DNA from 4 places in the Alteromonas sp. Mac1 genome. Region 3 is predicted to be linked to each of the others. Evidence: predicted binding sites of a transcription regulator. Region 3 holds the regulator's gene; each other region holds the start of a gene.
The links. Region 3 encodes sigma-54, which starts transcription at its own class of promoters, with help from an activator protein. Its sites were predicted from a motif close to GTTGGCACGNNNNTNGNNT; they were not measured.
Positions count from the first base shown of each region.

Region 1: a site for sigma-54 is predicted at 6,537-6,555, ahead of AV939_RS11545 (exopolysaccharide biosynthesis protein). Genes of this name have one in related genera too.
Region 2: a site for sigma-54 is predicted at 1,536-1,554, ahead of AV939_RS11740 (BON domain-containing protein). Genes of this name have one in related genera too.
Region 4: a site for sigma-54 is predicted at 1,381-1,399, ahead of AV939_RS07910 (formate/nitrite transporter family protein). Genes of this name have one in related genera too.

Region 1 covers NZ_CP013932.1:2,701,512-2,709,801, forward strand. The annotation lists gene AV939_RS11495 (YceH family protein) at 1-48, shown strand, start outside; gene AV939_RS11500 (DUF2789 domain-containing protein) at 45-275, opposite strand; gene AV939_RS11505 (DUF2750 domain-containing protein) at 341-691, opposite strand; gene AV939_RS11510 (LysR family transcriptional regulator) at 708-1,544, opposite strand; gene AV939_RS20285 (hypothetical protein) at 1,673-1,840, opposite strand; gene maoP (DUF413 domain-containing protein) at 2,229-2,588, shown strand; gene AV939_RS11525 (PRC-barrel domain-containing protein) at 2,859-3,602, shown strand; gene AV939_RS11530 (ArsR/SmtB family transcription factor) at 3,665-4,000, opposite strand; gene AV939_RS11535 (rhodanese-like domain-containing protein) at 4,188-4,538, shown strand; gene AV939_RS11540 (LysR family transcriptional regulator) at 4,611-5,546, shown strand; gene AV939_RS11545 (exopolysaccharide biosynthesis protein) at 5,682-6,287, opposite strand; gene AV939_RS11550 (sigma-54-dependent transcriptional regulator) at 6,867-8,198, shown strand; gene AV939_RS11555 (hypothetical protein) at 8,216-8,290, shown strand, end outside.
Region 2 covers NZ_CP013932.1:2,749,176-2,757,465, forward strand. The annotation lists gene AV939_RS11725 (DUF2891 domain-containing protein) at 1-112, shown strand, start outside; gene AV939_RS11730 (hypothetical protein) at 156-518, opposite strand; gene AV939_RS11740 (BON domain-containing protein) at 890-1,501, opposite strand; gene AV939_RS11745 (endonuclease/exonuclease/phosphatase family protein) at 1,795-2,781, shown strand; gene AV939_RS11750 (hypothetical protein) at 2,837-3,418, opposite strand; gene AV939_RS11755 (hypothetical protein) at 3,504-4,094, opposite strand; gene AV939_RS11760 (hypothetical protein) at 4,309-4,545, opposite strand; gene AV939_RS11765 (ATP-binding protein) at 4,687-6,096, shown strand; gene AV939_RS11770 (response regulator) at 6,096-6,785, shown strand; gene AV939_RS11775 (YHYH protein) at 6,932-7,954, shown strand; gene AV939_RS11780 (hypothetical protein) at 7,951-8,290, shown strand, end outside.
Region 3 covers NZ_CP013932.1:986,422-994,711, forward strand. The annotation lists gene AV939_RS04120 (cache domain-containing protein) at 1-1,648, shown strand, start outside; gene mgtE (magnesium transporter) at 1,686-3,044, opposite strand; gene AV939_RS04130 (HPr family phosphocarrier protein) at 3,203-3,475, opposite strand; gene rapZ (RNase adapter RapZ) at 3,475-4,320, opposite strand; gene ptsN (PTS IIA-like nitrogen regulatory protein PtsN) at 4,355-4,801, opposite strand; gene hpf (ribosome hibernation promoting factor) at 4,810-5,097, opposite strand; gene AV939_RS04150 (RNA polymerase factor sigma-54) at 5,127-6,611, opposite strand; gene lptB (LPS export ABC transporter ATP-binding protein) at 6,687-7,412, opposite strand; gene lptA (lipopolysaccharide transport periplasmic protein LptA) at 7,415-7,966, opposite strand; gene lptC (LPS export ABC transporter periplasmic protein LptC) at 7,935-8,290, opposite strand, start outside.
Region 4 covers NZ_CP013932.1:1,870,593-1,878,882, reverse strand. The annotation lists gene AV939_RS07915 (bifunctional protein-serine/threonine kinase/phosphatase) at 1-298, opposite strand, end outside; gene AV939_RS07910 (formate/nitrite transporter family protein) at 343-1,191, opposite strand; gene AV939_RS07905 (transglutaminase family protein) at 1,607-3,634, opposite strand; gene AV939_RS07900 (DUF58 domain-containing protein) at 3,631-4,710, opposite strand; gene AV939_RS07895 (AAA family ATPase) at 4,714-5,625, opposite strand; gene seqA (replication initiation negative regulator SeqA) at 5,844-6,581, shown strand; gene pgm (phosphoglucomutase (alpha-D-glucose-1,6-bisphosphate-dependent)) at 6,609-8,261, shown strand.

The DNA of each region.
Region 1 (8,290 bases), 1.7 Mb from region 3:
CTTGCCGATTTAGAATCAAGAATTAATAATTTATCGTCAGGCGACTAGTGCAACCGCACATTGAGTTGGTCGATAATTTCAGCCCAATCGGCGTCGTCTTCGATAGCCGTTTTCAAGAAAGCTGCTTGGCTTTCAGACCAGAAGGGCGCTTGGAAAATATGTTGGCTCTTATTTAAGCCTTTGTGCGTTTCAATAAAACTGTCTATCGCTTCATCGCTGCTATCTAGCCCTAACTGTTCAAACAAACTGCTCATAGTCGGTTGTTCAGTAAACATGGTAGCTCCTCTTCAATCATGATAGTCCGGTAATATTGAAACGCTAAAAGCAAATGATGAGATCATTAAATTTGCTGTGCAAATTCCTCTGGTTCCATCACTTCACCTTCCTCTCCTGGTACCGGACAAACCATCACCGTAAGGTTATCTTGCGTCATGCCGCCCACCCATTTGGTAAGAAAGTCTTTGGTAGAAATTTCCATCGCTTCACAGTCTGACCAGTCTTCAGTTGCCCATAGCAAAGCAAGAGATGATTCCGGCCATACTGGAATACCATCTTCATCGTCTGTCGTTAACATCACGCAACCATGTTCATCTTTAAGAATAAAAAGTTTGCCCGACGTTTTAATTAATTCAACGCTGGCTTCTAAGCGTTCGAATGCGTTCATCTGTAATAATGGGTGTTGAGTTGTCATAATTTTCTCTTTGCTATTAGACTGGGTGTATGGCCGATACGCTGGTAATTAAGGCTTCTAGCCCTACACGCCTGACTTGTTTCATGGTGTGAAGATAAACTTTCATGGTTATACCTTCTAAAGGCTGTATTAGTGAAATTGCGATAGTTGGATCAAGTTGATTTACCGTTCCTTCAGGAAGTACAGCAACGCCACCCTCATATTGTAGGTTATTTAGCGCTAAGTTGAGCGAGTTCGTACGTAATTTAGCATCACGAAGTTGAGGGTATAACGTAAGCAATAAATCTCTGGCTTTGCTGCCCCAATCAATGGCTACAAACTCTGCCGCGTCGACTACATCACTGCCTTCGCCAATTCGGTATAACCCTAATTGGTTTTCTAGTAACACTTCACTTTTAACTTCTTCTGACTTTAGCGGCTCGGTTGAAAAAGCCAAATCAGTTACCCGCTCGTGCAATTGACGAGACAGGCCATCGAGAGAAAGTACTTCTGCTTTAACAGACCAATCAGGAAATGTGTTATGAAGGTGGCTTAAGGTGGTAGGCAACATTAATTCACTGGCTAACTGCGTTGCCCCGCATACCACATATTCAGAAGACTGAATTTGCAGTTCTTGCTTGGCTTCATTTAGCGTACTGCAAAGCTGCCGTGCGTACGGCAACAGCTTTTCACCCGATTGGGTTAGCTGAATACTATTTCGCTGACGTATGAAAAGCGTGGTATGAAAGTATTCTTCTAGCAACTTGATCCGCGCACTTACCGCAGATTGCGTTAAATAAAGATTTTCAGCTGCTTTGCCAAAATGTCGGGTTTTTGCAACTTCAATAAATGTGGTGAGAAAGCGTATATCCATGCTTCTTACAAAACCGATAAATAAGTGATTGTAAATTGTCACAGATAATACGGCATGTAAACACAAAAGCACAGCAACGCACTGCTATAAAAGCAGTGCGTTGTATTTATTTTCAACTAAGAAGCGTATTAACTGCCTTCGTGCATCAAACGGCGCTGTTTCTCTCGACGTTGTAAGTCACGATTCTGTTTATTCTTTACGCTTTGGTGGCGCTTAGTGCCCACCTTCTTGGTGTGAAAGTTTTCCTCTTCTACCGAGTCCAATTCTTCACTTTGGTAACGATAGTCTTTACTCATGTCTATCTCTAGGTTATTGCCACTTCGTCATTATTATCTTGGCGCCAAAAATAGAAAACGAATTTTTCTCATCGTTGCGACAATAATTTTTTGTAGTGAGTTTTGGTCATGTATTTCGCTTCGTCGTCTCAATTCACCTACACCTGACCGCCTTTTCATCGCCACATCAAAAAAATTAATAAATAGACTAAATTTCAATGATTTGGGCATCTTAAAAAGGAGCAGAATCTGAAAATTCACGTTTTTCACGCCCCATAAACTCGTACATTTTTTGGCGTTATATTTTCCAACAAAATTTTTTATTGAGAAGGAAAAAATGTTTTGTTTTATGTTCTGATTCTTTTGTCTTAAAAGTTCGCTTGAAGACAACTCAATGCTGGGTACAACCATGAAAAATTTATCAATTCGCGTTTCTCAAAAACCTTTTATAGATAGACAAAAATTTCCTTATGGCTTTCGAAAATCTGGCGACTTCAGTATTGGTGAGGCAGATATACTAACCGGTTATGGAAAGACCTTACTGGCACTAGAATGCGGGGAGCTATCTCCAGAGACAGATGATGAGCGTCACTTTCTAGACTTTATCAGTGGTAAAGTAGAAGCTGAAAACGCTTTAGAGCGCACTTGGGCCAAGTACGTACGCTTATCTCGAGGCAAGAAACACTTCTACACATTACATAGCAGCGCTGCGAGTAACCAATCGGATTACGATGAAGATTACAGCGATGAAGCATTTGATGTAGCCTAATTTTAGATTCGACCTCTTATCAACCAGCTTGGTGCAAATCGGGCTGGTTGCCTCTATTTGTGATATTTCCCTCGCTATTCAACCTGTTTGTTGATCCATATCTAGATTGCGCCCGAACAAATCTTTGCATATTTGTAATGTTCAAACAGATGGTTCTATATTAATAACTTAGCATTGTGAAATTGCTATTTTACGCAAACCACGCTGTTGGAAAATAGTAGAACAATATCTAATGAATTACCCAAGCCTGAAGGCAAAGGAGGCGCAGCGATGATGGTGTCATATAAACAGATTAAACATTTTTCAATTCATGCTACCGATAAGGACATAGGCGGCGTACGAGATATACTCTTCGACGATAAAGATTTCGTTGTTAGATATGTAGTTGCCGATACAAATACGTGGCTTCCCCTTAGCAGGAAAGTGGTTATTTCACCTATTTCGGTCACACGTGTTGATCGGGAAGAAGAAACCGTTGATGTATCCATGACGGCAGACACGCTTAAGAACAGCCCATCAATTGACGAGCACAAACCCGTTTCAAGAGAATTCGAAGAAACGCTATTTCGTTACTTTGGCTACGGCTATTACTGGATTGGCCCTGGCGCGTGGGGCGATTTCGCTCACCCAAACCAACTAGCCGATCCTGAGTTAGCAGCCATGGGGAAAGAGGAGTTAGATAATAAACCTGACAATCATCTAAGAGCTTGCGGCGAAATCAGTGGTTACGAAGTGGCCACCCAAGACGACAATGTTGGGCACATCAGCGATTTCATATTTGATACTGAAGGTTGGCAAATTCAGTTGTTAGTGGTAGATACAAACAACTGGCTACCGGGTGGTAAAAAGCTTGCAGTCCTGCCCTCAGACATCAAGAATATCGATTGGTCTTCACATAATGTCTCGGTCGTCCTAACCCACGAGGGGTTGATGGCTAGACCGGAAGTTGACCTTGATAAATTGGGTGACACTGCATACGTAGAGGCCTTGATAGCGAATGCGAAGCTTGTCTAACTAAGTCGAGTGCCATTTGAGCAAGAGCGATTAATTGTCTTTTAGCAAAGTTTTAACTAAGGTTAATCGTTCTGAGCGCAAAAGAACTTGTGGAGCAGGCCAATAGTTTGCTTCACTCTTTCGTCGGCTAGTCGATAGTAAATGGTTTGTCCGTCACGGCGTGTGGCCACCATTTTAGATTCTCTTAATAGGGCCAAATGCTGTGAAATCACAGGCTGAGAAACGTCTACTTGGTCTAACATTTGGGTAACAGATAACTCTTTATCCACTAAAGAGCAAAGAACCATTAAACGGGTTTTATTCGCCAACTGCTTTAGATAGAGCTCAGCTTCCATTGTATATTGAGCCATTTCGCTCGTATCTACAGATAGATTATCAACGGCTAGATTATCAGTCATAACAACTCACTTATAAATTTACGTAGACGAGCTACCAACCCGCCATCTTATACTAAAGTATACTACTATAGCGGCGAACGCCAAAACTCAATGTCATTTTTTATAAAATATATAATGAAAATAGGTGCTAGAAAATATAACCATTTCCTTATATAGTAAACTCATCATTATTTTTCAAGGTGTTCTAATGTTAATTGATATCACTACTAGACTCGCTAATATCCCTTTCCCGCTACGTTGTATTACGGCTAAAGAAGCGATGCAGGAAATATCTTCTAATCATGGTTTATTACTTGATGTTCGTGAGCCCGCAGAGGCAGCGTCTAGCCCGGTAGAAGCTGCATTAAATATTCCTCGTGGCGTGATAGAGATGAAAGTTATTGAAAAATGTAAAGATGCTAAGTTTCCAATCTATATTCATTGCGCCTCGGGTATTCGCGCTAAATTAGCAGCCGAACAGCTAATGAACATGGGGTATGACAACGTGAGCGTGGTAACCTGCTCAATAGGCGATATTAAGCAAGCCACCGACGCATAAGCGCTGACAGCCTCTGGTCGCTTGTGGTATAACCGCTCTATACAGTGACAGAATAATCGATTAGAGCTCGCGATGTTAAAATCTACGTTAGAACAATGGCGCATGTTTAAGGCTGTGGTAGATGCTGGAGGCTTCAATCAAGCTGCCGCATTAGTGCACAAGAGCCAATCTAGTGTGCATCACGCGGTTCAAAAGTTAGAAAATGCCATTGGCGTTGTGCTGTTCGAAAACAGTGGACGTAAGGTAAAACTGTCTCCTCAAGGGGAGTTGATGTATCGTCGAGCAGCGTTCGTTTTGAATGAAGCTCAAAAGTTAGAAGCGGTAGCGGCTAGCTTACAAGCAGGAACTGAAACCCTTCTTCGTATCGCCGTTGATATTATTTTTCCATCAGACTTACTCTATAACGTACTGAGCAAAGTGTCTGAAGAATTCCCGCTGCTGCGTATCGAGATTGAAGAAACTGTATTAAGCGGCGCAAACTCCCTACTTGATAGTGGCAATGTCGATATCGCGATTTCACCTTTCCCCTACCCCGGCGGTTTCAGTGAAGATTTATGCGAGATAGACTTTGCTGCGGTAGCACATGTCAACCACCCTCTGCACGCACTCGACCGCGCATTAACATTAGAAGATCTCAAGTCGCATCGCCAAATAGTAGTAAGAGATTCATCGGCTGAACGTAAAGTTGATGCAGGTTGGCTTGGCGCCGATCAGCGCTGGACGGTTAGCCATATTAGAACGTCGGTAGATATGATTTCTCAAGGACTTGGGTTTGCTTGGATCCCTATCGCTATCATCAAAAAAGAATTAGAAGAAGGGCTGTTGCTGCCGCTTCCAATTGATAGCAACAGTGGATTACGCCGAGCCATGCTTTATCTTACATTTGAAGATGGTGACGGCCTAGGGCCCGCAGCAAGAAGCTTTATCGGTGAACTTAGATATCAATCGATGCATCTTCCCTCTGCTGATGGCATGCTTGATCAATGTACAGAGTCTCTGCATCGTTAGCATAAGCTGTGGGAACACAGTTATAGCAAAAGTGTTATAGCCAAGCTGTACTTAACGTAAAACCTCAGAAGCAAGAACTCGGGTATTTTAACCAATATCTAGTTTGTCCAATTCCAAGTATAGCCAGCGCTTGGTTTACCCAATACCAAGCGCAATTTGTTGGCCGCCATACAAGAAACCAAATAGGGCAATGGATAGCCCAAAGAGTGCTACAGCGCCGTCATCCGTTGCCATACCTATAGCCATAATCAATACGGCAAACGCCGGTATTAACCCCATGAAGGGTACTAATTCTAATGGTACCATCAGCAATCCACACGCCGCGCAGCTAAGTGCAATCAATGAACGAAACACTGGTTGACGCATAAAAAACCACCGTGGCATTAAGAATCGGTCAAATCGCACTGCCACAGGTTTCATTTTATTAACCAAAAATTCAATTCGATCAGCGTCCATTTCAATTTTCATAATGGTAGCGGGAAGCCACGGATGACGGCGACCGAGTAAAATTTGCATTGCTATCAGTAAAATTGTCACACCGGTTATGGTAGGTACACCAGGAATGGCTCCTATGGGCGTTGCTGCAATAAACGCAGGTAAAGCCAACATGGGTCCAAACCCCCTCTTTTCCATGGCATTCCAGAACTCGGAAAACGCCATGGCGTCGGTAGTGTTTTTGGGCTGCATCTTGCCCAACAACTCATAAAGTGTCATTGACCTTGCGCCAGTTTCCTCAAACATTTTTATTCCCTATTTATGGCTTGAAGCTTATGCCTCATTTCCATTGAAACCTATGCGTCTTGTGTGATAGCGAAGCGCAATACGCTTTGGGTATTCCATCAAAAATTAAATTAATTCAGCAGTATTACCGGGCTCAACGATTATATTTTGCGCTAACCCGTAAATAATAATCTGAGATAAATTTTTCAGAAAAATACGTACAAGCGCTGAATTTTCGCGTTTGGTTATAGAACTACTGTGAGATTGATAATGCGATAACTGTGCCACTGGAGTGGGTCAGCGTTCAAATTTGTGCTTTTTTGGTAGCAATCGGCACAATATGTGCTTTATCAGAAAAAGATATGTCAGTGTGTGAATTATGTTTAGCTAGCCCTCTTTTGCATGATGCGAGGATCGCATCTTGAGGTCAGCCCCAAGATATTGATGCCCAACTCAACCAAAGTTGAGTATGAATGCGACAACGTCTGCGTTTGAATGTAATAATGCACAAATAATTATAAAATCTGGTCAACTTACCCATCCAATGTGCTGAGACAAGCTATCAGGAAGTGGTTGGTCAATTAAAAAAGGGATATTCAAGTGTTAACTGTTTTACTTGTAGATGATGATGCCGAGTTTACCGAGGTGGCCTGCACTATTATTGAGTTTCTCGGCCACGAAGTTCTAACTGCTGCCACATTAGGTGAAGCGCGAGACTGGTTAAAGAAAGAAACCTTCGACCATGTATTACTTGATTTCATGTTGCCAGATGGCAGCGGCGCACACTTGTTCGATGAACTTGACGCACTTCCCAAACGTCCACGCATTACCCTTATTACCGGACACCCATCGGTAAAAGGCGTCATTAAAGGTTTATGCGGCCCCAATATTGATTACCTTGTTAAGCCTATTCAACGTGAAGACATTGAAGCAGTATTAACGGGGAAACCTAAAGTTGCTGAAGATACCAGCGAAAAAATCGAAAAGCATTTCGACTTGCTTATTGGTGAATCTGCGCCAATGAAAGAACTCTACAAATTAATTGAGAGAGTAAGCAGAACAAGCGCAAACGTTATGCTACTTGGCGAAAGTGGTGTAGGTAAAGAGGTGGTTGCAGCCGCCATTCACCGCGCTTCAGAAAGTGAAGGCCCTTACGTAGTGACCAACTGCGGTGCCTTTTCAAAAGAATTGATTGGTAGTGAATTATTTGGCCACGAGAAAGGCGCATTTACAGGCGCAGTTGGACGTAAAGAAGGTGTTTTCGAACAAGCTGAAGGCGGATGTTTGTTCTTGGATGAAATCACTGAGATGCCTATCGACATGCAGCCAAACTTACTGCGCGTATTGGAAAACAAAGTGGTTATCCGTGTTGGCGGTACTAAAACTATCCCGGTTAATTGCCGCGTGGTGTCAGCGACCAACCGAACCATGGAAGAAATAGCACAAAGCAAAGTGCTGCGTGAAGATATCTACTTCAGACTTGCGGTGTTTCCAATCACCATACCCACTTTGCGCGAACGCAAAGAAGATATCCCTCTATTAGCAAAAACCTTTATTGAAGAATTTAATAAAGATAATGGCTCTAAATTTAGTTGGCAAGAAAGCCAGCTAAACACGTTACAAGCCTACGATTGGCCAGGTAACGTACGTGAATTGCGCCACTTTGTTCATCGCGCCGCCATTATGAGCGATCCGACAAAACAGGTAATAGAGCTTCCTAAAACGATTGAATCGCCTTTTGCTAAAAAACAAAGTACAGCGCCAGCACTCCAAGCAGGACGTACTATTGAAGATGTTGAAAAGGAACTTATTTACGCAACGCTTGAGAAGGTTAATGGGAATAAAACCATGGCCGCTGAGATGCTTGGCATAAGTACCAAGACCCTATACAACCGACTTCACGCGTATGGCGATTTGGTCAAAGAAGACTAGTAAGGCAGGAAAAAGTTATGACTGAAGATGAGTTTGCCCGATTGAGCACCTATGTACACGATGCACGCAAACCGCTGAATCGCATTTCCATG
Region 2 (8,290 bases), 1.8 Mb from region 3:
ACGTGCACATAAGGCAGCGGGGGTAAATTCTGTTATAAACGATATGCATTACATGGGGAGTCATTGGCTTGGCAGCTTTGCTACCTATTTAGAAACCCAACGTGGACTTTAAACCGCTGACGAAAGCTAAATTACATGATAGAGAGTTGGCGAGCTTAAATGCTCGCAAACTCAGTTGTTGTTGCAGTAAACTGTGTCTGGTGGTGAACTAAGATATTCTTTGCGCGTTCAATCAAATCATCACGCTTGAATGTCCAATTGCGCAGATCTGCCTGCTTTGCTTCTGCAAGGTAAAACTCGATACGTGTTTTACGCAATAAATCACGCTTTTGAGATACATCGAATTCGGTTTGTGCAAGAACACGTTCAATCTTTACGATAGAGGCGTGATGAGCCTTGTTTGAATCATCAGCGTTTGCTTTACCTACATAAGCCATGTTATTCGTTAACACGCCTGCAAGCACAATCAGCAGAGAAATTAACACGCCTGAAACTAACCAATTTAATACTTTCATCATTTACTTCCTTTTATACCTAACTTGCGATTATCCATGTAAGAACACGATGGTTCTAAATGACTACTGCACGTTGCAAATCAAAGAATCACTTGCATACTGTATTGCACATTGTGTTCCAAATTTCGTACTGCTATCTAATTACGGCGCAGAGTATACGCAGCAATGGATAGGAAGAAAACCCGACAAAGGTTGTAAGACAAAAGTTGTAAAGTGGATGGGAAAATACTACATGTTGCTGCGAAAAAACGGGATATCGAAAAAAGAGGCTAATAACGCATTTCTACTTAATACAGGATGTTATTGTAGAAATATCCGTTAGACAAACATAAAAAAGGGGCCAATTTGGCCCCTTTCATTTCACTAATAACTGCTTAGTTTTTCATTGCTGTTTCGGTAATAACTTGCAAATTGTCTTCAACGTTTTTCACATCTGAAGCGTTTTTGGCTATTTCAACAGCAAGCTGACGCTCGGCATCCGAGTCTACGTTACCTGTTAATGTAACGTTACCTGCTTCAACATCTACATCAATATCGAAGCCAGAGATATCGCTATCCATTAATAGGCGAGTTTTAATTACGGTAGCAATTTTGGCATCTGTTAGCGTACCCGTTTGCTCATCGTATTCTGATTCAGCGTCATCTGACATGTCGCTTGCCATTTTATCCATATCTTTCTCTTCAATAACAGAAAGTTGGTTGTCTACTGACATAACACCGTCAATATTTGAAACTAGCTCTTCCGCTAATTTCTTATCAACTGAATGATCTACTTTACCTGTTAGAACAACATTTCCGTTGTTTACATCTGTATTGATATCGAATGAATCAAGGTTGCCGTTGAATAGTAATGTTGCTTCGGCCTTGCCGTCTATCCACGCATCCTTAGCGCCTTTTTCCCATTTGTTATCTGTCTCCATGTCACCAGCAAAAGCTGCAGTTGTCATCGAGGTCGCTACAAGTATAGAAAGTAATGTACGTTTCATAACAGTTCTCCTTTGTTGAAACTCCCAATAACTAATGCGAAACTCGAGCCAACATAGCAAACAACTGATTTATAACAAGTTACCCTACTTTCATCCTAGTTATCACTTGTTAACATCTCTGCAAACTTTTCGGCCTATGAGCATTTTTTACCTACAATTTGCCTAACCGGAACGAAAATTGAATATTCATTGACCAACATACTTATTATCAATCGAACAATAGCCGAGTTTGCCTTTTTAAAGCGTTTGCAAGCAAGCTAATAATGCAAAAAACAACTTAGTCAGGAACGACAATGAATATTTTACTGAACACCATGGCGATATTTCTTATCGCTGCCACTTTAGCGCCTTCACTTCCGTCGAAGCATTGGCTGGTTAGGGTATGGGAATTTCCACGGCTACAGCTACTAGGTTTAATGGTGATAGTCTTGATTACCCGAGGGGTTATGTATCCGTCGGATCTTTCTGCATTTAACACGCTTATCATCGCATTGCTTTACATTGGATTAATTGCCTGCGCGATTTACCAAGCTATTTGGATCTTGCCTTATACCTTCTTTTATAAAAAGGAAGTGGTTAAAGCATCTTCTCAAGATGCTGGTGAGAGTATTAGTATTTTATCTAGTAATGTTTTTATGCCCAATGAAGATTACGACAAGCTATTGAAGCATGTGCGAGACACTAATCCAGACTTCGTCGTTACTCTCGAATCTAACAAGCGCTGGGAAATAGCCCTATCGGCGTTAAACGAAACTCATCCACACCAGCAGCATTGCCCGTTGGAGAATCTGTATGGCATGCACCTATACAGCAAATACCCATTGAAAACTGCCAAGCTCAACTATTTAGTAGAAGATGATGTGCCCTCCATGCTTGTCACTATCGATATGGATGGACAAGATGTGACGCTTTACTTTTTACATCCGAAGCCACCTAGCCCTACAGAAAACAAAACAGCTAAACCCAGAGATGTCGAACTTACGATGGTAGGCCAAGAAATAGCTAAAAAAGACGGGCCAATTATTGTGGCGGGTGATTTAAACGATGTGGCATGGTCACCTACTACCCGAAAATTTAAGAAAATAAGCGGTATGCTGGACCCAAGAATCGGTCGTGCATTTTTCAATACGTTTCATGCCCACTACCCATTAGTTAAATGGCCATTGGATCATGTGTTTCATTCAAGTCACTTTATGCTTGAAGACATTAGAAAACTGCCTGACATTGGCTCAGATCACTACCCGCTGTTAACGCGGTTGAAACTAAAACCAAAAGCCTGAATACAGAACGTAAAAAGCCGCTATAAAGCGGCTTAATTTTGAAAATGCTTTACGATTAGGTAGGCACACGATGCGCTGGAACTGACCTAACCGCTTTCGTATTGTGATTAACACACCACATAACGCTTTCGCATGCTTCTTCACGGCGTTTAAAGTGTGCAAGACCAATAAGTTTATCTTCTCGCGGCCACACCGCTTGTTTTAAAATAGCGGTGTCGGTTTCGCTAAGTGCGCTGGTGTCTAAACTCATTTCAACCGCTTTTTTATTCGGTTTAATTAAAGAAGGTTGAGCATCGGTGATAATACTTTTTTTGACGCACACATATTCGCGCAATACAGGATCTCGAACCACACCTATGTATTCGTCATCGCAAATAATGGCTGGCCACCCTTCAGATATTCGGCTCTGCCAGAACATTACAACTGTAAAGGCCACTAAAACAAACAGGGTTAAACCAATAAACTGACTGTCTAAATCCGGTGCAACAGAAACAATTATTCCTACTAATGCAGCAAATAATATCCACCCACCAAATACCCTTCGCATGGCATTGGGTGAAATACCAGAAATAACACTAACTTGTTTTAACTGGCTTTTTTCATAGTTGCGAAGTTCAACTACCGATTCAGAGTTCACAACTCTCTCCACTTGATTTTTACTCACTTTATAAAGATATGATTACGCTCACAAGTGAACCATAGTTTATTATACTAATTAAGATTTACGCTGACTTAGGAAGTTCCGTCGACAATTGACATATTTCAAAATGCATTGAGTCTGCAAGATTATCTTGCTGACGACGTAATTTTGTTAAGATCACAGACGGCTCTGGCTCTCCGAAAAAAAACCATTCAGCAAAGCGCTTTCCAAGCCCGCCACTTCGTAACTGATAAACATGCACTACATAGCGGTATCCATTTACGTAAGCATCTTGGTAAGCACGGCTTTCGTCTACTGATGTCAAACCGCCTCTAGGGTGAATAGCAAAGCTTTTCACCCCTGCTCCTCGTTTGGTTAAAAACGATATTCCCGCTTCAGATACACGCTTAACCGCAGCCTGCTTAAGGGCCTCTAGCGAAATATGCAAATAGGGCACATCAATTTTACCGAACAACCTACAGGCATTTGGGCATCCTGGCGCTAGCCCCACTGAAAAAGCCGTGTGGTCTCGCCCTTCCCAAGGGCGGATCCATACGTAAGGGCTAACGTGAACATAAAGTTCAATGCCATCACACTGGATGCTAAATACGTCTGGGACCTCTGGATTTCTGGCGTTTACTAGCTCGTTAAGGCGCTCGTCACTGTATTGCATACTAGGCCTCCAATAAGATATTTTAAGCTAATGCGCTGTGAAAAACCTAACAAAAGGGCGCGCTATTAATGCTTAGCTTAATGATTGACTAGTATGACATATTCGGTATTTTTTTGTTAGAGCGTTCTGTAATAACAAAGCAAAAACTGACGGTGTATATTTACACTGCCAGCTTACGTTTTTAGATGGGTATAGAAATAATATACTGGGGGAATTAACGCTGTTGACGATGGTTTTCAGGAACCGCTACCAGTTGTTCCTCAACCAATTCGCAAGTACCTTCCACGCTGTCACCGCGACGGGTTTCAAAAGAGACCGTATCGCCCTCAGATTTATCTTCACATGCTTCAATAGCTTCAGGTGGCGGACCATTCGGTCGACCCTGTTGCGCAAATGCGCTTAAACTTCCTGTGAGAAGAGTGGCAACGAATACAAGCTTTAACAATTTCATGACTTTTCCTAAGAAGATTAACTAACTCACATTCAGCATACGCGTTAAATGTGCAGATTCAGTGTAGAGAAGATGTAGAAGTAACGGAATAAAAGCAGAAACAATTGTTAGCAACGTACAAGCATAGATATACTCAGCACAATGAAACTATCCCATAAATTACTTGTTATTCTTGTTGGCTTTACCTGTGTGTCTTTGTCGCTTTCACTAGCACTTGCACGATGGAGCTTCGAGCAAGGCTTTAATGAATTTATTCAAAATCAGGAGCGAGAGCGCCTGATGAGTTTACGTCGCGTGCTTATTGCAGAGTACCGCAGCAATAATAATAGTTGGGATAATATTGAAATAGAGCGTGTTGCACCTACTGGCATCCCTCATCGCCGCCCCGGCATGCGCCCTCACCCCGGTGGATTCCCTCCCCCTAGGCATCAGATTGACGATGTATCTGCCGGCCCACCTACATTACTGACTAATGCCTCTGGGAACATTATATCTGGGCAAGATTCCTATGCAGACGAAAACGAACGAAATGAAGTAAGCGTGAAACTTGAAGTCAACGGCGAGCTCATAGGTTGGCTTACCAGTTACCCACCCAAAACACCTGACTCTGATGTCGCTCGTGCTTTTTCTGCACAACAGTTGCACGCCATTATTTTTATAGGATTGGTATCACTTATCGCCTCGCTTGTACTGGCATTGGGCGTTGCGCCCCACATGCTAAGCCCTTTCAAGGCAATTTTACAAAGCGTTAAAGGCCTTACCGCACATCAATATAAAACCAACTTGCCAGAAAATCGTCCTGATGAGTTTGGCGAGCTAATGCGGCACATAAACACATTGGGAAATACCCTTGAAGCGCATAAAAATACTAAAAGCCAATGGCTAGCTGATATTTCTCATGAACTTCGTACTCCCCTCACTATATTGTCTGGCGAAATTGAACTGATAAAAGCAGGAATTCGACCACTTGATCAAAAACAACTCGCTTCGTTTGACCAAGAGGTTTCGCGCTTGTCTTTATTGGTTGAAGATTTATACCAATTATCACTGTCTGATATTGGCGGGCTTTCTTATCATTTCTCGTCAGTGGATCTGAGCCAAGTAATAGCGCAACAAAGCGAAAGCCTTGCGCATATTTTTGATACAAAAGGGCTTACCTTCACTTTTTCCTGCCCACCCAACATCACCATTAATGCCGATCACCAGCGCTTGAAGCAACTTATGCTTAACTTGTTAGTTAACGCTTGTGAGTACACCGATGCGCCAGGTACCGTGGAGTTAGTGGTTTCAGAACAACCTTCGTTTGTCGTTATTATTGTACAAGACTCAGCGCCGAGCATTGCGAAAGAAAATGCAGCAGCATTATTTGAACCTTTGTTTAGAGAAGATGCCTCACGTAGGCGTCGAACACAAGGCGCCGGCCTTGGTCTATCAATTAGTAAACAAATTATAGAAGCCCATGGTGGCAAAATTAGCGCGTCAGTTTCGTCACTCGGCGGCGTTAAAATTACAGCAGAGCTGCCCAAATATTTCACTACGGATAATAACTAATGACATCGCACAAACATGTACTCATTGTTGAAGATGAAGATAAAATTGCGCAAATTTTAGTTGAGTTTCTTGCCTTGGAAGGGTTCACATCTACCGTACTGAATGAAGGTACCCATGTTGTTGATATGGTAAAAAAGGAAGCCCCCACGGCCATTATACTAGATAGGATGTTGCCCGGTGTGGACGGACTCACCATTTGCAAATCGTTACGTAGTTTTTCTATGGTACCCATTATCATGTTGACCGCTCGAGTCGATGAAATAGACCGACTTATTGGTCTTGAAGCGGGTGCCGATGACTATGTTTGTAAACCCTTTTCAGCGCGTGAAGTGGTAGCACGGATACAAGCTATATTGCGGCGAACCACTCAACAAACCAAAACTGAGTCTTCATTAGAAAAACTCACTTTTCGCCACATCGAGTTGGATATGTCTCGCTTTGAATGCGCTGTGGATGGCAACATTATTGAGCTCACGCCGGTAGAATTTCGGTTGTTGAAAACGATGATGACGAAACCCGGTGTAGTTTACTCGCGAGACCAACTTATGGAACTTGGCTACGAAGATGGCAGAGTAGTCAGTAACCGCACCATCGACAGCCATATGAAAAACTTGCGCCACAAGTTAGCTACGGATGAACACATCAGTCCTATTCATGCGGTATACGGCATAGGCTACAAAGTACAATAGCCTGTTTTAGATAAAGTACAGTAGCCTTCTATACATCTTCATTAAAGCCTCTTTGAACCTGCACATAAACTGCACTTTTTAGCGATAGTCTTTGATTCGGTATTCCAATAGATATTCAAATCTAAAAGACAGTTCTGAGGCATTTTATGAAGACGTCATTTTACGCACTGCTTGTACTTACGTTGCTGGGCACATCCGCCTGCTCTGATAGCGACAATTCCAATAACACTTCAACAGCAGCAAGCGATACTTCCACTGGCTCAGATTCAGATGGCGATAGCGATGGTGATAGCGACGCCGACAGTGTTGTTACTGGTCCCAACCCAGACTATTTTTTAGCCGCCGGCCTGGCCGAAACTATTACTACCACGACGTGTACGCTTACGGATGGTACCACTACCGAATGCTACAAAGTCGTTATCAATGGAGCTCCTGCCAATACGGAAATTGGCCCCTTTTGCCCTTCGAATATTACAGATGATGCCACTAAAGGCGGTATATGGTTTGATGGAAGTGGCGACGTATATCAGCTGGAAGGACAATTCTTTGTTGACGTTAAAGCCCTTTATGGCGATGACTGGGAATTATACGATGAAGATACTGGCGATATTTTTGTGACCGATACACAGGTGGCGTGTGAAGCTGCAGCCCGCCCAAATGTAGCAGCGGAATATCAAAACCACTGCGTGCAGTGTTCAATTAGTTATTACGACGGCGGTATGCAACAAACTATTCTTATTCCAGTTACCCCAGTACCTTTATCAAACCCCGAATCTATTGGTGCTGACTTGGGCGTTTCACTTAATGGTGTAGTGATAGCAGGCCCTGCCCCTGTGTCCCAAATACTGGCGGCAAATACCATTGCAGCATTCGACGATTGTGGTGGCCACGTGAACCCCGCTGAAGGCTATCATTACCATGCTTCGTTAGGGTGTAGCGAAGTGGTAACCAGTATTGATGAGCATGCCAACCTAATGGGCTATGCACTTGATGGCTACGGTATCTACGGCATGTTAAATGCCAATGGAGAGGAAGACTATGATCTTGATGAGTGCAGAGGCCATGAAGACGATACAAGAGGCTATCACTATCATGCAGCAAGTGCAGCAGAAAATATGTTTATCGGCTGCTATCAAGGTGCCCAAGGCAGTATAGAGGTAAATGAATGATGTCCATATGTGCCAAATCGCTCAAGATATTATTTGAAAAGTCAGCCGAACGTTTACCTCTACTCTCATTGGTAACGGTACTAGCAATGGCATACTCGACGACAGTTTTGGCTCACAGCGGTCATATTCACAACGAAGCATTTGAAGCCTGTAAAACAAAAACGAAGGGCGAAGCGTGTCATTACCTTGTAGCCGATACCCAGCGTTATAAAGGCAGCTGCCAAGTTTTCAATTTAAAGACCTTATGTGTTCGAAGTGAACCCATCGAATATTTACAAAGCTTGCCAGATAAAATAGGGATAGAAGCTATAACAAACAATGCAAGTCCGCAGCAGC
Region 3 (8,290 bases):
CTCGCAATCTGAAGACATTAACAATATTCGCTATCGTCTAGAGGAATACGTAAAAAAATACAGTGTATACGATGAAATTCTTCTTCTCGATACGCAGGGGCGGGTAAAGGCTAATTTGGACAGTGATAGTCCAATTGAATTTAGCGAAGACCCTCTAATTTCGAAAACCTTATCGTCTAAAGATGACTATACAGAAACCTTTCGTTATTCAGATCTTCAACCCCATAAGCGCAATGCATTAATTTATTCATGCGCGATTAGGGAAAGTAACGAGAAGGATGCAAGAACCCTAGGTGTTCTTTGTTTATGCTTTAAATTCGACGATGAAATGCAGTCTATTTTTAAGAACTTGCAATCTGAACGTGCCGCTAGCAGCATTATGATTGTGTCTGAAAACAGAGAAGTCATGGCGACTAGCCATCCACAAAAATTCAAAATTGGTGAAAAAATACCTAAGTGTGGTTCTCCTGACTTAGTCACTATGAAACACAATAGCTTTATATCCACAACGTCGGCAACCAAGGGATACCAGGGTTTTAAAGGCTTATCATGGCAGGGTGTAGCTATGACGCCATTAAATAATGCTTTCAAGCATTCAAATGATACCGTGCAACTTCAAACAGACTCTTGTCAGTTACTTAATTCAAAACTCTTTTCCGATGAATTGAAGCAAATATTCAAAACATCGATGTTAATCAATGACGATCTGAGTTTAGTGGTATTGAATGGTATTATTGCTGCAGCGCGCAACAATGCTGTTGAATTCATGCCGGTACTTTCTGAGATCAAATCGACCGGCGAGAGCATAGCGTTAATTTTTTCTAATTCTATCGATAACCTACAATCTACCGTGATCAGCGCACGTCTTGGTGATGTTAGATTTTGCGCCAGTTTAGCGGTAGATATTATGGATCGAAACCTATACGAGAGAGCGAACGATTGTCGTTGGTGGGCGCTTACCACTGCGTTCCGACAGCATTTGCAACTTCCTACCGTAACGCCTGATGCTCAACAAAAAATTTCAGATATTCTTCGTTACATTAATGACCTCTATACGGTTTACACCAATTTATACGTTTATGATAAAAATGGCATTATTATCGCGGTATCTAACAAAGAACATGCGTCAGTGGTTGGAGACAAAGTTGATCCGCACAGTGGCGCCATAGATGCGTTAAATTGTACGGATTCACAAGAATATTCGGTGTCGAGATTCGTTCCGAGCCCGCAGTACGATAATAAGCACACTTACATCTATAACGCGTCAATTACCAGTCTAAAACAAAATAGTGTTGTGGGCGGGATAGGCATTGTGTTTGACAGCGCTCCACAATTTAGTGAAATGTTAAACGATTCGTTACCAAAAGATGAAAGCGGGCATACTTTGATGGGCTGTTTTGGCATGTTTTGTCAGCGTGACGGCATGATCATTTCTTCTACAGAAGGTTGCCCTCAACACGTTGGGGAGGTTATCGAGATAGAACCATCTCTTTTAGGCTTAGCTAATGGTGAGGAAGACTCTCGAATTATAAATTACCAAGGGAAGAAATACGCAATAGGTGTTGCTGCGTCTAAAGGGTATAGAGAATATAAAACAACCGGTGATTATCGAAATGATGTGGTGGCCTTCATCATGATGCCAAGCTAAATAACCTTAAAGCAACCTGTAAGCGATTGTCGCGGCGTTACATTAAAAACAGGGTCGCAGTACCTAAGAATGCAAATATACCCACTACATCAGTAATGGTAGTGAGTATTACGCTTCCGGCTAGCGCAGGGTCTATTTTCAAACGTTTCATGATGAGTGGCAAGGTAGCGCCTGCCATTGCTGCGGCTATCATATTAACCAACATGGCAAAGGCGATAATGATGCCTAGCATGTAGTCTTGTTTCCAAAGCGCTATTACCGAAGCAATTAAGATTGCCCAAATCGCACCGTTTAAGAAACCAATAGATATCTCTTTGCTGATTAACCAGCGGGAGTTGTTGGCATTAACGTGCCCAAGTGCCATACCACGAATAACGAGGGTAAGTGTTTGGTTACCTGCTACGCCGCCCATACTAGGCACTATGGTATTGAGTATGGCTAGTACAGCTAGTTGGCTTAATGTGGCTTCAAATAAATCACTTACCATGGCTGCCATTAGCGCGGTAACCAGGTTTACAGCCAGCCATACTGAGCGTCGCTTGGTACTTTGAAGTACGGGGGCAAAGGTATCTTCGTCATCGTCTAAACCCGCCATACTCATCATGGAATGCTCAGCGTCTTCACGAATAATATCAACCACGTCATCAATAGTAATTCGGCCGACTAGACGGTGTTTTTCATCAACCACCGGGGCTGATAGCCAATTATAACGTTCGAACAAGCTGGCAACTTCATCATCTGGCATATGAACAGGAATGGCTTCAGACTCTTCATCCATTACATCCGATACCTTGGCTTCGGTTTCTGCGGTAAGTAATCGCGTAACCGGAACGATACCGACTAAATTATCAGTTCGATTCACTACATAAAAGGTATCGGTGTTTTCAGGTAATTCGCCTTTAAGGCGAATATAACGAAGTACAACATCAATGGTCACGTCAGGGCGAAGAGTGATGGTGTCGGTATTCATGATGAACCCAGCAGTCTCTTCACCGTATGACAGCGCTTGTTCAGCTCTGAGTCTGTCTTGTGCATCCATTGAATCAAGAATATCTTGCAGCACTGGTTCTGGAAGGCTGCTAAGGGTAACCGCTAAGTCATCGGTATCCATTTCTTCTAACGCGTCTACTACGTTGGCAGGCAGCATCTTGGTGATGATACCGTTACGTACGTCGTCAGAAAGTTCTTCTAGAATATCACCGTGGAAGTCACCATCAATAAGCTCCCATAGTTCGTCACGGGTGCGGCTTGGGCTAGATTCGAGAATATGTGCAACATCAGAAGGGGGTAATTCCAGCAGAAGCTTACGTACAGAAACAAATTGGCCGTTAATTAACGCGCCATTAAGTGCCCTGAGTTGGCTTTGTACGTATTTTGAGACCAGCGCTTCTGCCACTGCTTTTGCCTAAAAATGGAATTCTTTATAACGATAGGATATCGCACTTGCCATGACGCTGTCATGACAAAAGCGCAGCGGGGACAGACAATTACGGGTTATATGATGAAATTATAAGCGGCTTTATTCAGAAAGTCGTAACACAGGCAAGTGTAGTATTATTCGTCTTCGTTAAAACGGCCTTCAATTAAGGTTTCAATGGCGTTTAGTGCTGCTTCAGCATCATTCCCTTCAACCACTACGTTCACCTGTTCACCTTGGTGGCTTTCTAGCATCATTAAGCCCAACACACTGTTCGCATCGGCTTTCTTATCGCCTTTAACCAGCACGATTTTAGCGTCAAATTGATTGGCTAATTGAACCAACTGGGTGGCGGCGCGGGCATGTAAGCCCAACTTATTGACGATAGTAAGTGTTTTTTCAATAGTCATTACTGGTTTAACTCGCGGTGGCGAATTTGAACATCTGGGTGCATTTCGCCAAAGGTTTTCGCTAACGATTGCGCAATAAATACTGAGCGGTGCTGACCGCCAGTACACCCAATCGCAATGGTGACATAACTACGGTTATTGCGTTCCAAATGTGGCAGCCATGTGGTTATTAAGTTCTGAATTTGCCAAATAAATTTTGTCACAACAGGCTGAGAGCCCAAAAACACTTCTACAGGAGCGTCTAAGCCAGTTAAGTGCTTTAAATCTGGTTCCCAATGGGGGTTGGGTAGAAAGCGGGCGTCAAATACATAGTCGGCATCTTTAGGTATGCCGTGCTTGAAGCCAAACGATTCAAACACCAATACCAAACGAGAGCTTTTCTTACCTAGAATTCGCTCGCGAATAAGTTCTGCGAGTTGATGAATGGTGAGCTTATCTGTATCAATATACAAATCGGCGCGCTCAACAATAGGCGCAAGTAAATCTGATTCGGCTTTTATCGACTCAGATAAGGATTTGTTGAGCTTGGCTAACGGGTGAAGTCGGCGTGTTTCACTGAAACGCTTCACCAGCACATCGTCGCTGGCGTCGATATACACAATGGTCATAGACCAAGACGAGGGTAGGTAATCTAAAATCTCTACCAAGTCGGCTGGATTTTTTGGCAGGTTTCTTACATCAATACTTACCGCGACTTGGTCATATTCATCAACCACAGTATGGGTAAGGGTAGGGAGAAGGTTAACCGGAATATTATCTACGCAATAGTAGCCTAAGTCTTCAAGGGCACGTAGCGCAACTGATTTTCCTGAACCGGATCGACCACTGATAATAATCAGTTTCACCTGCATTTCTCCCTTTAAAATATGGTGCTGTGCTTTATTGGCTTAAAGCCGTAATAATGTCGTCACTGGTGGAGGCCCGCCTAATGGCTTTCACCGTTTCTTTATCACTTAGTTTACCGGCAACGGTAGCAAGTGTTTGTAAGTGACCTTCTGTTTTCTCTTCAGGCACTAACAAGGCAAAGAATATATCTACGGGTTGATCGTCAAGCGCATCAAAATCGATGGCAGGGTTACTGGTTACAATAATGGCGATAACGTGTTCTAAACCCGGTAATCGACCGTGAGGCAATGCAATGCCATTGCCAATACCCGTACTTCCCATTCGTTCACGGGCAAGTAGGCTAGCTAACACTGTGGCCTGATCGATGTCGGGATTATTTTTAGCGGCAATGTCGCTAATAATCTCTAAAATACGTTTTTTACTATTACATTGAACCGCACACTCGGTGCGGTCCAAACTTACTATGGCTTGAATTTCCATACTAATATTTAGTGCTTTTTCAGCTTTTCCTTATGCTTGATAACTTGCCTGTCGAGCTTGTCGATCATGCTATCTATCGCCGCATACATGTCTGTATTATGAGATGAAGCAAACACTTCTGCGCCGCTAAGGTGCATGGTGGCTTCGGCTTTTTGATTGAGTTTTTCGACGTTCAGGATGACATGCACATTAGATATGTGGTCAAAGTGACGCTCTAGTTTGCTGAACTTAGTATCGACATAGCTACGCAAAGAGTCAGTAATTTCGACATGATGACCGGTAAGGTTGATTTGCATATTTCGTCTTCCTTAAATTATCAAGGCCTTTAGATAAGGCTTTTGCGTTGGTTTGACGGCGGAATCGATAATGATTCCCGGTATTTTGCTATTGTTCGCCGGGCAACTTTAATGCCTTGTTCGGCCAACAATTGAGCAATCTTGCTATCGCTTAATGGCTTGCTGGGCGTTTCCGCTGCCACAAGCTTTTTAATTAACGCGCGAATAGCGGTAGATGAACACTCACCACCAGATTCCGTTGCCACGTGACTAGAGAAGAAATACTTCAATTCGAAAATGCCACGTGGGGTATGCATATACTTTTGCGTGGTGACACGTGAAATGGTGGATTCATGCATATCTACCATTTCTGCGACATCATTTAGCACCATTGGTTTCATCATTTCTGGGCCGTGCTCGAAAAAGCCCATTTGTTGCTGCACAATACAGTTCGCTACTTTCATCAAGGTGTCATTTCTTGACTCAAGGCTTTTTATAAACCATTTGGCTTCTTGCATGTGTGAGCGAATAAATTGCGAATCGCTGCTGTTTTTAGAGCGTCTGCTCATGGCAGCATATTGCTGATTTACGCTTAATTTAGGCAGGCTATCGGGGTTAAGTTCCACCACCCAACGGCCATTCTTTTTGTTTACCGAAACATCAGGAATAACGTATTCCGGCTCTTTGGTAATTAATGCACTACCTGGACGAGGATTCAACGTTTGCAATAAGCGCATGGCTTCGCGAAGTTGATCTTCTTTCAAACGGCTCTTGCGCATTAACGTACGGTAGTCTTTGCTGCTAAGTAGGTCTGAATACTCGTTGATAAGCTGTCTTGCTTCAGTAAGCCATGGCGTGTCGTCTGAGAACTGGCGAAGCTGCACAAGCAAACACTCTTGCGGAGTACGTGAACCTGAACCGATAGGGTCGAACATTTGAATACGTTTTAGTACGCATTCAACTTCGTCCATTTCAACCAATTCTTCAACATCGTCGGAATTCACTGACTCTAAAATCTGTTCAATGGGTACGTTGAGGTAACCAGATTCATCAATTGAGTCGATAATGGCGGTAGCAATTGCGCGGTCGGTATCTGAAAACGGGGTTAAACGCATCTGCCAAAGCAAATGGTCTTGAATATTGTCGGTAGTTTCACCCTGAAACAGTTGGTCGTCATCATTATTAGAGGGACCTGGAGCGGGTGCAGATGAGGCCGAGTAATACTCGTCCCATGTGCTATCAATTGGCAATTCGTCGGGAAGGTCGTTCTTTTCAAGCGCGTCTCCTGCTTCTAAAGAATCGCTAGATGCAGTAGGAGCTGCTTCTACAGAAGGGTCATCTCCATCCATGTTGTTTTTCTCAACAGGGTGGTCATCGCCGCCTTCTTCAACTTCTAAAAGTGGGTTTGAGTCTAGTGCTTCCTGAATCTCTTGCTGCAGGTCGAGCGTAGACAACTGCAGCAGCTTGATTGCCTGCTGCAACTGCGGTGTCATGGTAAGTTGTTGACTGAACTTTAGCTGTAAAGATGGTTTCATCTACGTCTTATTTTTAAACTCTTGTTGTGAATATACCCGTACTTAAAACTGAAAATGACAATTCGGTTACAGTAACTATAGCCTGAATTGTTCTCCTAGGTATACATCCCTTACTTTCTGATTACTTAAAACTTGTTCTGCCGTCCCTTGCGCGATGAGTTCGCCTTGGCTCACAATATACGCTTTCTCACACACATCCAGTGTTTCTCTTACGTTGTGATCGGTGATTAGGATTCCAATTCCTCTGTCACGAAGATGTTGGATAATCTTCTTTATATCATTAACCGATATAGGATCAACACCAGCAAATGGCTCATCAAGCAAAATAAATTGCGGATCAGCGGCTAAAGCTCGCGCGATTTCTACTCGGCGACGTTCACCACCGGATAAACTCATACCCGTACTATTACGTATATGGTTGATATTAAATTCATCAAGTAGCGCATCGGCTTCTTGTTCTTGCTCTGCTGAACTTAACCCTTTACGGGTTTGTAAGATAGCCATGATGTTCTCAAACACCGTCAATTTTCTAAAAATCGAGGCTTCTTGCGGCAAATATCCAATTCCGCGGCGTGCACGTTCATGCATGGGCTCGTGGGTTAATTCGCTGTCATCAATGCTGATTTTGCCCTTATCAAGGGGCACTAAGCCAACAATCATGTAGAAGGTAGTGGTTTTACCGGCACCATTTGGGCCGAGTAATCCAACGATTTGCCCAGTCGATACTGATAAGCTTACATCGCGAACCACCTGACGTGCTTTATACGCCTTTGCAAGGCTCTGTGCGCTCAACGTTGCCATTATTAGTTATCGCCTTCGTTATTCGATGACGCTTTACGTATTGCCTCAGGCGTAAATACGGTAGTTACTCTGCCACCTTCACCGTCTTTGCCGCCTGTTGCAAGCAATTGTTCTGTAACCATGTCAAAGGTAATCTTGTCGCCTTGTACTTTACTGGTGTCTTGCTGTAATTCAGCACTACCTTGTAAAGAAATAGTTCGGTTTACCACTTCATAGCGAATTTCATTGGCCTTCGCTGTGACGGTGGCACCGTCTTCAAGTTCTTGCGAGTAGCTGGCTGGTTTGCCGCGAGCAACGAATATCTCTCGTCCATCACCTTCGCTGGCAATAACTTCAACTTCATCGGCATTTATTACCAAAGAACCTTGGGTAATTCGTACATCATCTTTAAACAATGAGGTTTTATTTTTGCCGTCAACAAATTGCGATTTCGAGTCGACTTTAATGGGTTTGTTAAAGTCGCTTTCAGCCGCTATAGCCACAGTAGCGAATAGGCTAACAGCTAGGCTGGTCGCTAATGCTTTAGTGGCTAGGCGAATAAATGGTTTGTACATGGTCTATTAACTCGTATTCCTGGGTACGCAAATTGGCGTTAAACCCATTGCTGTTAATCACATATTGTAAGCCACGTATTTCCACGGGCTGATCAGATGTCATTTGCTTAGTGTACAGGTTTATCTCTATAAACGCTGTGCGTATTGTTCTTACAAAGTCATCGACACTTTGGTTTTCAATAACGACATTATTTTCTAGCTGTATCAATTCGTTATTATACAAAGTACCTTCTGTCGCGGTCACTTCCCACGGAGACTGTGCATCGTCGGTATACAATGTATATCTGGGCTTTTGGAATAAAACAAAGCCCAATTGGTCGTAAT
Region 4 (8,290 bases), 880 kb from region 3:
TTTTGGTATATAAAGAGGCATTAATACTTTGTATAACAGTTTTAGCGCTTTGCGCTACTCCCCAAGTTTCAGGGGTACAAAAGTATTGTTTTATAAAATCTTTAATCGCTAAATCACTGGCTATTTGGCTAACAGTACTGCTACTTATGCCATCGGCAAGCGCAAAGGCGGCGCCTTTTAATGTTAATGCTGGGCTAGTGTTAGCGGGAATGAATGCATCGCAAGCGTCTTGATTTATAGGCTTAACGCCAGCGCTGCTACATTCGCTATAGTGAAGTGATAAAGACTGTATCTGCATAAGAAAAAAGCCCGATACAGAGGAAGCGTATCGGGCTTAATAAATTATACTGCAGCGACTTTAGCTGGTGCTTTTTCAGCAACAGCGATTTTACGCTTAGGTGCAGTTTTAACGTGTGTACTGTAGATAGTTAAACCAGTAAACGCTAAACCACCCACTAGGTTACCAAGGGCTGTTGGAATTTCGTTCCATACGAAGTAATCCATGATAGAGAATTCACCACCCATGATAAGACCGAATGGGAATAAGAACATGTTAACAACAGAGTGCTCGAAGCCCATGAAAAAGAACAGCATAATAGGCATCCACATGGCCAGTACTTTTCCGCTTACATGAGTAGAGATCATAGCGCCAACTACACCTAGCGATACCATCCAGTTACACAGCATGCCGCGAATAAAAATGGTAAACCAACCTGCAGTGCCATGTTCGGCGTAACCTAATGTTCTTGCTTCACCAATGCTAGCCACTTTAGCAGCAATAGCGCCACCATCAACGTTGTAACCCATGGTGAAAATGAAAGACATCATAAAGGCAACAGTTAGTGCACCACCAAAGTTACCTAAAAACACTAGACCCCAGTTACGTAAAATTTGTTTAGGGGTAACACCGGGACGCTTAGCAAGCCACGCAAGTGGAGTAAGTACGAATACGCCGGTTAGCAGATCGAATCCCATTAAATACAGCATACAAAAGCCGACCGGGAACAATACCGCTCCCAGCAAGAAGATGCCTGTTTGTACGGCAATAGTAATGGCGAATACGGCGGCTAGCGCTAATATTGCACCAGCCATAAACGCACGAATAAGTGTATCGCGTGTAGACATGTAGATTTTAGATTCACCGGCATCTACCATTTTCGTAGCAAACTCGGCGGGAAGTAAATAAGCCATAATTAATCACCCTGATTTGTAATTTATATTTAAAATAACGAGCCACATCACTGCTTTCATCGATAGAACAAACGAACAAAAAAAAACGTCCACACCATTCCCTGTTTCCAAAGAAGGTTGTGGACGTCTTTATCCAATTCGATAGATTGTGTTAGCCAGTTTACAAACCGACTCGTGCTATTAAATGATTAGCGAGAATAGTGCCAAAAAGGCGATTTTATTTAAAATTGCATAAAATCAATATCTTAATATTATTCAGTTAAGCTTATGTATTACTGAAATGATCAGCTTCAAACCACAATGGTGCAAGTAAAGTGCTAAGATGCACTGAATTGGTGGATATTAAACCAAAATGTACTTCCGCGTTTTTCACTGTTCACTATAGTGGACACTAAAGCGGAACAATTACACTGCGTTAATTAGCTTTTGTTCGCTTTAAGTCTTTTTGTAACGCAGCAAGTGTATCTGCCATAGTACGTTCTTTTTGCTTTTGGCCATCGCGACCTCCGTCTGTGGCACCTTGATACTGTGCATGTTCAAAATCTTGAGTAAGCGTGCCAAATAGCGACGCTGCATGTACTGGTAAAAAAGGTTTCACTTGTTTGAAGTAGGCAGTGCTTCCTTTATTCTTTCTCGCTATCTCAGTGAAATTCGACACCAACTCAACGGCGTTTAAATAAATGCGTTGATGTTTAGGCAGGGTCGACTTTCTTCTAACAGGGAAGAACAACACCAGCAAAAAAATACTCACTATTCCAAGTACGCTTAAAAAGAAGAGCGTCATTTTTTGAGAGGTTAAATCGCCAAGAAGCTTTTTTAATAAATCAGTTTGTGTTTGATTATCAAAACCCAGTACTAGTCTACTCCACTGATAATCCAGTTGGCGAAACCACCCTCTGATAGATAAAAATAGTTCAGCAGAACCTAAATCTTTAAACATGCCTTCATTGCGGGTTTCGTTAAAATCGGCTAACGCTTGTTCTAACCCAAAGGTAATGCGTGATGGTGCCACCATACTGGTAGGATCGTACGACACCCAAACGCCGTCTATTAACGCTTCTACCCAAGCGTGGGCATCATATTGGCGAACTTGTATTACGTTATCACTTAATAACTCACCACCTTGATAACCTGTCACCATACGAGCAGGAATACCCGCAACCCGAAGGGCAAATACCATGGCGCTGGCAAAGTGGGCACAAAATCCTGCCTTTGCTTCAAACATAAAGGTGTCTATAGGCGAGTTCGGCATAGCGTTAGGTTGTAGGGTGTAACTAAACCCACCGGTTTTAAAGTGACGTAAAATATCTTCGGCAATACTTTGCTCGCTTTTTGCATTTGCCGTTAGCTGCTTTACCCACGCTTGAGTACGTAGATTACTGTCTATTGGGTATTGAATATTAAGCTGATAATCAAAATCATATATCTCACTGACAAGTGGCGTATCTGGAAAGTAGCTTAAATAGAACGCTCGTTTACCTACAATTGGACGTGCTGCTCGTAGTGCATAATTAAACTGACGCCACATCTCAGGGTTGTCTAAATCTGTGTTTTCAGCCGACACATCAAGAGAATATAGCCAGCGCTGATTGCTTGGCTCTACAATCAACTGATAGTTTTCTGAGGGTGTTAGTGATCCATTAGGTGAGGGCGTCGCAAGACTTCGGCCCATGGTTTTAAGCTGTGCTTCAGCTTGTTTTCGTCTTGGGCTAATTGTCCACGTTTTACCATCAAAGGCTTCCATCGTCATGGCGCGCCAATATCGCTGTTCGGCCAAAGGCGGGCTTTGCTCAAAGGTTGCAGTGAAAGCTAAATCGGACGATCTCGCCAGTGAAGCAATATCTCCTGGCGTGACCGAGTCTGATAAACCCGTTTCATTCGATTTAGACGTCGGCATTTGCCATAAAGGTGGAAGCTGCGGCATAACTACAAATAACAGTGCAGCCAAAGGAAATGCTTGCAGCAGTATTATCGCCGATTTACGCATAGACACCCTAAAGCTTCTAGCGGGGGCGTATACCAATGATAATGCAGTAAACAAAAGAACAATTACCGCGACATAACCTACCCATGCTTCTATACCTAACGCAAAAATAAAACCGCAGCCCACAAGAAATATGCAGGAGCAGAAAAGCTGTAAAAAATCTTTTGTTCTTGAAAGCAGCATAAGCTTCAATGAGCAGGCGATGACTAAAAGATTAATCATGCTATTAAGTAAACCAATAGAAGAACCGAACCAACCTAGCGCTATTAAGGACAGTACCGCTAACAAATTTACGGTGCGGCTACTTGGGTTATATTCTTGCCACCTAAAATACAATGCGCTTTGCATAATAACCGCGCATATGGCGAGCAATACCACCCAAGTTAGTAATGGGGTAAGAAGGCTAAGCGTTAATACCATAAAGCAGGTGGCTAGCAGCATATTTGCTTTATTGTTCATTTGCTAAAGCCTTTCGAGACGCTATTATCTGCGACTTGGGCTGCCAATGTGGCCGAGGGCGCGGCAGCTGGAGTGGCAGAAGCATGGCTGACCGTAAAAGGTGTGTTGGGGTAAGTCGCCAGTGCACTTAAGCATTGATGCATGTGTGCAATAGAATTATTGGGCGTAAAAGTTGTACTACCTAGTTTTAAACCATAGTGCACACCTTGCGATTGCATCGACACTATTTTTTGGGTTAATGCACTTAATCCTTCTTCTAGTGGAATGTTAGTCGGTAAGCTCAAATACACGTCATCACTTCTTTGTTCACTAAACTGCTTTACCACCCAGTTTCCCGTTTTAGCGACCTGTTTCCACGCTACCCGGTTTAATGGTTCGCCTTCAATGAAATCGGTAAGGGCAAAAAAGTCCTCATTACCTTGTCGCTCATCTTCTTTGCTTCCAGCAGTGTCTTGCGTGTGGTGAACCACTTCACCAAGTTTCCCAGCTTTAGGCTCTGGATATGCCATAACCTTTACGTCGAAATCTAGGTGAGTCCAGCAATTATATAACCCGAAGGGGTAGGCACTTTTTAGCGTTATACGGGGTAGTTTGTGCTCACCTCTAGTATGAAGTAACAACGGAATAGTCAGTCGTTGTTCTTGATTACCAATATCAAAGATTATTGAGGTTGTATCTTTGAGCTTCGGGAATTGAAGCCACTGGATCTGCAATAAACCTTCAGGTTTGGTTTGGTAGTTGGAGTGCTTAACCCGATCGAGAGTAAGGTGTGCTGACGTATTGGCAAAAACGGATTTTGGAGGCGACACGCTAAGGGCAATAGCCGCAAAATTTTGATAGCTGTAAAACAACGTCAGTAACATTACGCTAAGTAACAAATAGCTTAATAACAACATGAGGTTATTTTGATAGTTAGTGCCTAATAGAAACAAGCACATACACATCACGATAAATCCCCAGCCAAAACGGCTTGGTAAAATAAACACCGAACGCATATTCAGTGCATGTGAAGGATTAGGCGGAATACGTTTATCTAGCCAAGCAAGCCAAGGCTTGTGTAATACCTTTTTAAACATGGATTAAGCCGCCAGCGGATCGATACTATCCAACAAGTGCTGACTTAATGACGGGCCCGTATGTTCATGGGTATTTGCACTAAGCCTATGCTCTGTAACGGCAATGAAAATAGCTTGCACATCATCTGGAGTAACAAAGACTCTATCGTGCATATAAGCCCAAGCTTTGGCTGCCTGCAACAAAGCTCGGCTAGCCCGTGGTGATAATGGGGTAGGGTAGCGCCCTTGTAGGCGACTCTCTGTCACTAATCGCAATATATAATTAATCACATCATCGCTAACGTGCACATGGGTAACCGCATCTTGCATCGTGATCAAATCTGTCTGCGATAAACATGACACTGTCTGCTGCTGAACGTCGGTTGATTGCTGCAGCATGGCTTTTTCGGCTTCCCAATTAGGAAAGCCTAGTGATATACGCATAAAAAAGCGGTCTAGTTGTGATTCAGGCAGCGGATAGGTGCCAGATTGATAACCCGGGTTTTGAGTGCCAATAACAAAGAAGGGCGAAGGTAGCGCGTGGGTGGTGCCATCAATACTCACTTGGCGTTCTTCCATCGCCTCTAACAAGGCGCTTTGTGTTTTAGGGCTTGCTCGGTTTAGCTCATCGGCAAGAACAACTTGGCTAAATATGGGGCCGTGCCTAAATTGAAATTCACCATTGTGACTTTGATAAACATTCACGCCAAGCATGTCTGATGGGAGTAAGTCTGACGTAAATTGAATACGCGAATATTGAAGTCCAAATACATGGGAAAGTGCGTGGGAAAGTGTGGTTTTACCCATGCCTGGTAAATCTTCAATAAGGAGATGACCATGAGCTAGTAAACACGTCACCGCGAGTTTTAGCTGTTCAGATTTGCCAATAATCTTCTGACTTAGCGCGTCATGCACTAATTGAATCTCTTTTCGCATGATAAAACGTTACCTTTTAAACCCCTTATATATTGATAGTAGCAACTAAAGTACTGAAATAGCAGTTGGTTCCCATACAAAGGTATGGGCATGGTTATTTAACACCTTAAAAGCATCATTTTAATGTTGGTTTTAACGAATTTAGGGCTAGGTTAGAAATAGTGCTGCGCTGTGCGTATCGGTTGTCTATAATGGGGCATCTTGTTAAGGAAGTAGTTATGAAAAGCATTGAAATAGATGATGATTTGTATGCCTTTATCGCCAGCCAAACAAAACATATAGGCGAAAGCGCATCAGAAATTTTACGTAGGCTTTTATTGCCTGAAGATGGTGAAATAAAGGGTGCAAGCAATGCCTCCCAACCTGATGAGTCAGTACAAACGACGCCAGCACCGGTTGCTACTGCCACTACTGCTGCCGCTTCGGCGCAAAAAGCAGAAGCGAAACCCGCCACTAAACCGGTGACTAAAGCGGCACCTAAAACAACGGCTGCCAAAGCGGCAGTGACGAAATCAGCTGCTGCAAAATCAACACCCCCTGCCAAAGCGCCTGTTAAGAAAGACGTGGCCGCGCCAGTGGTGACTGAAATAGAAAATCACAATAAAGATGATATTGTGGGTATGGTATCTAAAGATGCGTTATCGACATTTACCAAACGTGTTGACCAGTTCTTATTTATTTTAAGTGCTGCGCATAAGTTAAATAGCGATACCTTTGAAAATGTTAAATCGATTATTGGTAAAAATCGTACCTATTTTGCTACAAGCAAAGAGGCGTTGTTAGAAAATGGCAGCAGTACTAATCCGAAAGCCATTCCAGATAGCCCATTTTGGGTAGTCACCAACAACAATACCGCGAAGAAAGTAAACATGCTGGAACAAGTTTTGCGTACATTAGGGTATGAGCCCGATGTCGTCGAAACGGTAGTAAGTCGATTCGCCCCAGAGGGCAAATAAACGCTTAACTTAAAATAAGGACTTTTCATGGCTTTACATCCGCAGGCTGGTAAGCCAGCTGCACCTGAACAACTGATTAATGTGGCACAACTTGTTAGCCAATATTACAGCTACAAACCAGACGCCGCTGCCCCTACTGAAGCAGTAAGTTTTGGTACTTCAGGGCACAGAGGATCGGCGTCAAATTATACTTTTACCGATACCCATATTAGTGCAATCTGCCAAGCACTGGTTGAATATCGTGAAGCAGAAGATATTACCGGCCCGCTATTTATAGGTAAAGATACCCATGCATTGTCTGAACCTGCCATGATCACCGCCATTGAAGTGCTCAGTGCCAACGGTGTTGATGTGGTTATTCAGCGAAGCGACAACGAAAGTTTGGGCTATACCCCCACGCCGGTAATTTCCCGCACTATTATTCGTTATAACCGTGAAAGCGCGGCGGCTAAGTCTGACGGGGTAGTAATAACCCCATCACATAACCCACCTGAAGATGGAGGCTTTAAATACAACCCTCCTCATGGCGGCCCGGCAGATAGCGACGTTACTACGAAAATTCAAAACCGAGCGAATGAGCTTATTGCCGAAGGTAATAAAGACGTTAAACGCATCGATATTCGTTCGGTAAGAGCCAAAAATTTAGTTCGCGAAGAAGATTTCATGGAACCTTACATTGATGACCTAGCTCAGGTTATCGATATGCAGGCTATTGCTAACGCTGGCTTGAAACTAGGTACCGATCCTCTTGGCGGTGCAGGTATTGGCTATTGGTCACGTATTGCTGAAAAGTACGGATTGGACATTACGGTGGTAAACCCTGCTGTCGACCCTCAATTTGGATTCATGCGTCGCGATAAAGACGGCAAACTACGCATGGACTGTTCAAGTGCTTTCGCCATGGCGGGATTAATTGAATTAAAAGATGATTTCGACCTAGCATGGGGCAACGACCCAGATTTCGATCGCCACGGTATTGTGTGTAAGAGCGCAGGTTTAATGAACCCTAATCACTATCTTGCGGTGGCAATTCAATACTTATATACCCACAGACCACAATGGCCAGCGTCACTTAAAATCGGTAAAACACTGGTTTCAAGCAGCATGATTGACCGCGTGGCGAATAGCTTAAACAAACCGCTTGCTGAAATGCCAGTAGGTTTTAAGTGGTTCGTAGAGGGGTTGTCTAATAGTGAAATTGGTTTTGCCGGTGAAGAAAGTGCCGGTGGTATTTTCTTACAACGTGATGGCGAAACCTGGGCTACTGATAAAGACGGCTTTATTTTGTGTTTGTTAGCTGCTGAAATTCTTGCGGTTACTAAGAAAGATCCAGGTGAACACTATCAGGCATTAACTGAGCAATTTTCATCGCCGGTTTATAACCGCGTAGATGTGGCTGCTACCTTAGAGCAAAAGCAGAAGCTATCGGCTATGGATGCTTCGGTAGTCACCAGCGATACATTAGCTGGAGAACCCATTACCGCCGTACAAACCCACGCGCCTGGAAACAATGCCGCTATTGGTGGGGTAAAGGTTTCGACTGAAAATGGTTGGTTTGCAGCACGCCCTTCTGGAACAGAGCAAATCTACAAAATTTATGCAGAAAGCTTTAAAGGTGAAACTCACTTACAAGAATTGATTAAAGAAGCGGAAGCGCTAGTAGGGAAAATCATCAAGTAAGATTAAAAAATAATCAGCCAAAGCTGGTC